Regions from separate parts of the Priestia sp. TSO9 genome, predicted to be linked through region 1. Evidence: a T-box and tRNA genes for the amino acid it is inferred to sense, from the RefSeq annotation. Region 1 holds a T-box; the other holds one or more tRNA genes.
The links. A T-box is a leader RNA that pairs with one kind of tRNA and senses whether it is charged. The one in region 1 lies ahead of thrS (threonine--tRNA ligase), so its partner is inferred to be a tRNA-Thr.

Region 1 (3,717 bases):
GAACAGCAGCTATTCCATTGATTGCGGCTGCTACAATAACGGATCTTTTTGATGGGGAAGAACGTGGAAGTGCTATGGGAACTTATCAAACCTTGTTATCCATTGCTCCCGCAGTAGCTCCCATCTTAGGCGGATTCATAGGAGACCGATACAATTATGAGGGTGTTTTCTGGTCATTAGTGGGTACATCTATTCTTTTACTCATTATCAATATATTGTTTTTTCCTAAAGACCCAAAAAAACACAAGACAAGCAAGAGGAACGGGCTTCATTTTTATCGTGTAATGGTGAAGGACAAGATGGGAAGTATATTGTTGTCATTAAGCTTCTTGAACTTTTTGATTTACTTTTCTGTTCTAGTTTATCTCCCCGTATTATTAACAAGCCACTATCATCTAAATCTAAAGCTTGTTGGTTTGCTTTATCTGCCTATGACGATAAGTCTTATAGCCGGAAGTCTATTATTTAAATACATTCAAAAGAAGATTTCTCTTATAAATGTATTTACCTTTACTAATTTTTTAATTGCTTTTAGTATTATAGGGTTTGGACTCACACATACTGTTTCTTTATCCCTTATGTCGCTAAGCCTATTCATTTATGGAATGGGAATTGGCATTTTAACACCTTCTTATGCAACTATATTGACTCATCAATTTGAGCAAAACCGAGCTAGTGCTATGGGAGTATTTAACTTTGTCAGATATACTGGTATGTCCATAGGCCCCATTTTGTCGGGTACATTACTAGAAGTTTTAAGAGGTGAAATCATATTCACAATGTTTGGGGTTATTTTTGGTATTATAAGTATTTTTGGATATTTACTAGTGTACAATACAAAAAACATAGATAAAAATAGCCCTACCAATAAACCATCTTTTTAAGTGAAAATATCTAACTAATTACATATTTAGAATTAAGTGTTGACATTTACAAATAATATAAATTATAATTTCATTTATTGGAAATAAACATGTTGAGCGTTGAAAAGGACACGAATTATTTTTATATTTCTTTACAGAGAATAGGGTCTTTGGCTGTGAGCCCTTAAGAAAGAGAGATAATTTACCACCTTGGAGCTTTATTAGTGAAATAGTAGTAATTAATAACGTTTGCGACGTTACAGCACCAGAGCCATCAATCTATTTTTTATATTGATGGGAATTTGGGTGGTACCACGTGTGAAAACATACTCGTCCCTTACTTAGGGACGAGTATGTTTTTTTTTGACTTTATTTAAATGGGAGAGGTTATTATGAGTAAAGATTTGATTCAAATTCGCTTTTTAGATGGAAATGAGAAAGAGTTCTCAAAAGGTATTACGCTACATACTATTGCAGAATCGATTAGTTCTAGCCTAAAGAAGAAAGCCGTTGCGGGTAAAGTAAATGGAGAATTATATGACTTGCATCGATCTATTAATCAAGATGCAGAAATCGAAATCTTAACATTAGAGTCTGACGAAAGTCTAGAAATTATGAGGCATACAACAGCTCACATACTTGCTCAGGCAGTAAAAAGAGTACATAAGAATGTGAAATTAGGTGTAGGACCGGTTATTGAAGATGGATTTTATTACGATATGGATCTTTCTACAACGATTGCTTCTAATGAGTTGCTACAACTTGAACAGGAAATGAAGAAAATTATTAATGAAAATCATCCTATTGAACGTACTGAAGTGACACGCAGTGAAGCTGAAAGAATATTTAGCGAAATAAATGACGAGTTGAAACTCGAGTTATTACGTGATATCCCTATGAATGAAACAGTTACGATTTATAAGCAAGGAGAATTTTTCGATTTATGTCGAGGCCCTCACCTACCTTCTACTGGAATGGTTAAGGCGTTTAAATTAACAAAAGTATCGGGAGCTTACTGGAGAGGTAACAGCGATAACCAAATGTTACAACGTGTATATGGCGTAGCTTTTCGTTCTCAGAAACAGTTAAACGAGTATGTAATGTTTCTAGAAGAAGCAGCGAAAAGAGACCATCGAAAATTAGGAAACGAACTAGAATTATTTATGTTTTCTGATGAAGCACCAGGAATGCCTTTTTATTTAGCTAAAGGGCAAATCGTTAAAAATCAGATGGAGCAGTTCCTACGATCCGTTCAAGAAAAGCATCAATATGAAGAAGTACGCACACCTTTTATGATGAACCAACAATTATGGGAAAAATCGGGTCATTGGGATCATTACAAGGATAATATGTATTTTTCAGAAGTTGATAACGCTAAATTTGCCCTAAAGCCTATGAACTGTCCTGGTCATATGCTTATCTTTAAAAATAAGCTCCATTCCTATAGAGATTTACCAATCCGCATGGGGGAATTCGGCCAAGTTCATCGTCATGAATTCAGTGGGGCTCTAAATGGATTGTTAAGAGTACGTACGTTTTGTCAAGATGATGCTCATATCTTTGTTACTCCTGAACAAATTGAGAGTGAAATTAAATCGGTCATTGAATTAGTCGATTATATCTACAAAACATTTGGTTTTGAATATGATATTGAACTTTCAACTCGACCAGAAGACTCTATGGGAGAAGATAGCTTATGGGAACTTGCTGAAAGCTCTTTAGAAAACGTATTAAAAAAATTGAACTTTGATTATAAACTGAATGAAGGCGACGGAGCATTTTATGGTCCTAAAATCGATTTTCATATTAAAGATGCCTTAAAAAGAAGTCATCAATGTGCAACAATTCAATTAGACTTCCAGCTTCCAGAAAAATTTGATTTAAATTATATTAACGAAAAGAACGAAAAACAGCGTCCAGTTGTCATTCACCGTGCTATTTTTGGATCTCTTGACCGTTTCTTTGGGATTTTAATTGAACACTTTGGAGGTGTCTTCCCAACATGGTTGGCACCTGTACAGGTGAAGGTTATTCCCGTATCGCTGAAAGCTCACCAGCAATATGCACAACAAATTAAAGAAACGTTAGGACAGAAGGGAATTCGAGTAGAGTTAGATAATCGAGAACAAAAGCTCGGATATAAGATTCGAGAAGCTCAAGTGGCTAAAGTTCCTTATATTTTGGTATTAGGAGATAAGGAAATGGAAAGTAACTCCGTAAATGTACGAAAACACGGAGAGGAAAAGTCTGAAACGTTCAATTTGGATAACTTTATTGAAAAACTTCAGGATGAAATTGTTGAAAAGAAACTGAGATAATGAACAAAAAGAAGGTTCCTTAACATTCGACAAGGAACCTTCTTTTTGTTCTAATAATCATGTTTATGGTAACAGGATCTTGAAGGATCGATGATAGTAAAAATCAAAAAAATTTAAAGCGCTGAGATTCGCATTAATTGTTCTTGTTCTATGTAAAATTAAAGTTAATCTCCTTTGAGAACGTTTCTCCACTTATTAAATAGAATAAGAAATTTTACAGTCCTTAAAAGTATAGTTTTTTAGACACCTTTGTATTTCCCAAGTATCTAACATAACGAATAAATTACGTGTAGTTGGCCCTTGGTATCATACATATATCTTATAGTCTTTTTATTCTTCAGGGCCTATCAGTTGTTCACCTTGATAAAGTTCATATACGTACGGATTGTCAGGCTGGTCAATGGACTCAATCTGTTGAACCTGAATATAGGGGACATTTTCTCCATTATACGTAGTTTTTTGTATTATCCCTTTTATACGAACCCAGCTATCGTTTTTTAATGTTGACGCATTTTCCAATTTAGATAATAAACCGT
Region 2 (3,717 bases), on a different contig from region 1:
ATGGACGTTTGATCAGCCATAATGTGCGCTTCCATCTGCAGGTCTAAAGGCAAGTCTTCAGGTTTTTGGTTTTCAACCATTTCACGGTCTTCGTCAAAGACGCGAAGGTTAAAGTCATACACACCTTCAACGGGAGAATCTTTGTCAAAGTTTCGAGCGATTGGTGCGAATAAACGTGTTTCGCGGGCTGAAATAGGAGAGACTGCATTCATAATCCACAGCTCTGCGCCTTCTGGGAAGTATACTTTTAGCGTAGCTGTAAACGGTGGATAAACATCAAAGACACGAAGCCATTTAAAATCAGGTGGATTTAAATGCTGCTGTTCTTTGGAATAATTGCTCACGGTGCTCGTATATTCTACATGAAGCCCATACTCTGTATCGCTTACTTTATACTTAGGCACAAAGGCGTTGTTTCGATCACCAAATGTGTCCGTGTGAACCCAAGCAAAATGAGCTACGTCTAAAAAGCCTTCCATTTGACGACCGGCCGAACCCATGATATCAAAGCTCGGACAAACAATTTGCTGAAAATCAGGGTCCTCCCACGCATCGAAGTAAGGCAGGTTATCTTGTTCCCCTGTCAGGGAAGTCCACACTAATCCAAATCGTTCAATAACTGGATAGACGGCCATACACAAGCGGGGAGAAATATTGGCATCAGGGTGAGCTGGAATCGACGTGCATGCGCCGTCCGTTGCATAGCGGAAGCCGTGGTAAGGACAGACAATTTCATCATCTTCCACCCAGCCCATGCTAAGAGGGGTGCCTCGGTGAACGCATAAATCACGAGCCGCCACTACTTTGTGTGTGGTACGGTATAGAACTAGATTTACATCTAGCAGTTTTACGGACGTTGGTTTCTCTGTTACCTCACTGCAGCGTGCGACGGGGTACCAATACTTAGCGAGCGTCGTCCAATCTTCCAGGCTGAACGTGCAGTCTCTTGGGTAGGGAGTTGCCGTTTTTGATTTGGTCATGGTTGGTTGTTGTTCCATCTATTTTCTTCCCTTCTTTTGTAAGCTCTTTTACTAAGGGTAATATAAAAAAAGAAAATTCACATAATTTATGTAAGGAGTTCTAACATAAAATATGGAACTTTGTAGAAAGTGCGAATTTAAGAAGACGTAAATTAGAGAATATACCAATAAAAAAATTTAAAAAAGCGCTTCCTAAATGAATTTAAACGTGATATAATTTTCCAAGACGCTGGTGTAGCTCAGTAGGTAGAGCACTTGCATGGTAAGCAAGAGGTCGCAGGTTCGATCCCTGTCGCTAGCATACTAAAAAACCTTCTTTCTTGTTGAAAGAAGGTTTTTTTATTTGTGATGGCTTTAAAATTCTTCTCCGCCTTGTGAAAACTTTAACAGTTTGATAGCCTTATTAGGACGCTGTGAGAAAACATGTATATCTTTTTCACTATGTCTTATGAATCATATTTAGAAATATTCTTAAAAGAATGTTTATTGCCTCTAAGCATTGGGTACACGAAACTAGGGGTTAAATTTCAACAGGGAGTGTGAACGATAATTTGATTACGTTTAAGAATGTGTCAAAGCAATATCCAGACGGTACGACCGCCGTGAAAAATATTAATCTAGAAATTAAAGAAGGAGAGTTTTTCGTTTTAATTGGTCCGAGTGGGTGTGGGAAAACAACCACCTTAAAAATGATTAACCGTCTTCATGATATTACCGAAGGAGAACTATACATAAAAGATAAGCTCGTATCGGACCACAACATACATGAGCTGCGCTGGAACATTGGTTATGTCCTACAGCAGATTGCTCTTTTTCCTCATATGACCATTGCTGAAAATATAGCTATTGTACCCGAGATGAAGCATTGGAAGAAAAACAAAATCAAAACGCGCACTGATGAACTGCTTACCTTGGTAGGACTAGATCCAAAGCAGTATCGAAACCGAAAGCCGTCTGAGCTCTCAGGTGGCCAGCAGCAACGTGTAGGTGTAGCGCGTGCCCTCGCAGCTGATCCCCCCGTTATTTTAATGGACGAACCCTTTAGTGCCCTCGATCCGTTAAGCCGCGAACAGCTTCAGCAAGATGTTATTAGCTTAAAAGAAAAAATCAAAAAAACATTTGTGTTTGTTACGCATGATATGAGCGAAGCGATGACGCTTGGAGATCGTATCTGCCTAATGAAAGACGGGGAAATTGTTCAAGTTGGAACCCCGGAGGAATTCATTCAAAAGCCTAAAAATGAATTTGTAAAAACGTTTATTGGAAATCAAGGAAATGCTTTATTTGAGACATTGGATATGTTTCTCAAAGAAAGTGAACAGCCAGACGTAGAACCTACTGAAGAGCTAGCTTCAACCGCTACTGTTCAGCAGGCAATGGACGCCCTTTACGACCATGAAGCAATAGCCGTGAAAAAAGGGAGCAAACGCATTGGCGTTGTAACGCGCAAAACTCTATTAGCGTTTCTTTCTGATAAGACGAAAGAAGGAGGAACGCTGTAATGAATGCACTAAGCACATTATTAGATCAACGAGGAGACGCACTGTTTCAAGCTCTTCTTGAACACATTCAAATTTCAGTACTGGCCCTTGTTATCGCCGTATTAATTTCAGTGCCGCTCGGACTGTACTTAACGAGACATGACCGCATTGCTGAACCGATCATTGGCGTAACAGCCGTACTGCAAACCATTCCTTCACTCGCTTTATTAGGATTACTGATTCCTCTTGTCGGAATTGGAACCTTTCCCGCGGTTATTGCCCTGTTTTTATATTCGCTTCTTCCTATTGTACGAAATACATATACCGGAATTAAAGAAGTGGACCCATCTTTAATTGAAGCATCCAAAGCTATGGGGATGAACTCGTGGAGACGATTAATTAAAGTAGAACTTCCTCTAGCTCTTCCTGTCATTATGGCCGGAATTCGCACAGCGATGGTACTCATTATTGGTACAGCGACAATCGTGGCTCTTATCGGAGCGGGCGGACTCGGAAGCTTAATTTTGCTTGGTATTGACCGAAGCGATAATAGTTTGATTTTATTAGGAGCCATTCCAGCAGCATTATTAGCGCTTATTTTTGATGGAATTCTGCGAACGATTGAACACTCAGCTAAAAAAGGGTCCAAAAAACGCTCGTTTATTATGATCATCGTATTAATACTCATTCTTGTTTCTCCGTTTGCAGCGATGAGCGCAACAAAACCAGACCTTGTTATCGGAGGTAAAATTGGTGCAGAACAAGATATTTTAATTAATATGTACAAAGAATTAATTGAAGATCAAACCGATATGAAAGTAAATCTTCGATCGTCGCTTGGAAAAACAGTATTTGTATTTGAGGCTCTGCGTAACAAGGAAATTGACTTGTACCCTGAATATACGGGTACAGCCATTGTGACGCATCTAAAGGAACAGCCGGAGAGCAAAGATGAAACAGAGGTGTACAACCAGGCAAAAGAAGGATTTCAAAAGAAATTCGGCCTTGTCTATTTAGATCCAATGAAGTTTAATAATACGTACACATTGACAGTAACAAAAGAATTTGCAAAAGAAAATAATCTAACCACCGTTTCAGATTTGGCAAATGCAACAGATAAAGTAAAAGCAGGGTTTACGCTTGAGTTTAAAGATCGTGAAGACGGCTATGTAGGCATTCAAAAAGAATATGGTCTTACCTTCCCGAATATTAAAACGATGGAGCCGAAGCTTCGCTATCGCGCTGTAGAAAAAGGC

Region 2: it has a tRNA-Thr gene. The T-box ahead of thrS (threonine--tRNA ligase) is inferred to sense a tRNA for this amino acid. The anticodon was not compared.

What each region holds. Positions count from the first base shown of each region.
Region 1 is NZ_JAJEKD010000013.1:201,491-205,207, forward strand. Features, by position in the region: gene LJC66_RS09310 (MFS transporter) at 1-884, shown strand, start outside; T-box leader at 975-1,204, shown strand; gene thrS (threonine--tRNA ligase) at 1,256-3,181, shown strand; gene LJC66_RS09320 (TIGR03943 family putative permease subunit) at 3,512-3,717, opposite strand, start outside.
Region 2 is NZ_JAJEKD010000015.1:913,112-916,828, reverse strand. Features, by position in the region: gene LJC66_RS19975 (aromatic ring-hydroxylating oxygenase subunit alpha) at 1-998, opposite strand, end outside; tRNA gene LJC66_RS19970 (tRNA-Thr) at 1,209-1,281, shown strand; gene LJC66_RS19965 (ABC transporter ATP-binding protein) at 1,532-2,482, shown strand; gene LJC66_RS19960 (ABC transporter permease/substrate-binding protein) at 2,482-3,717, shown strand, end outside.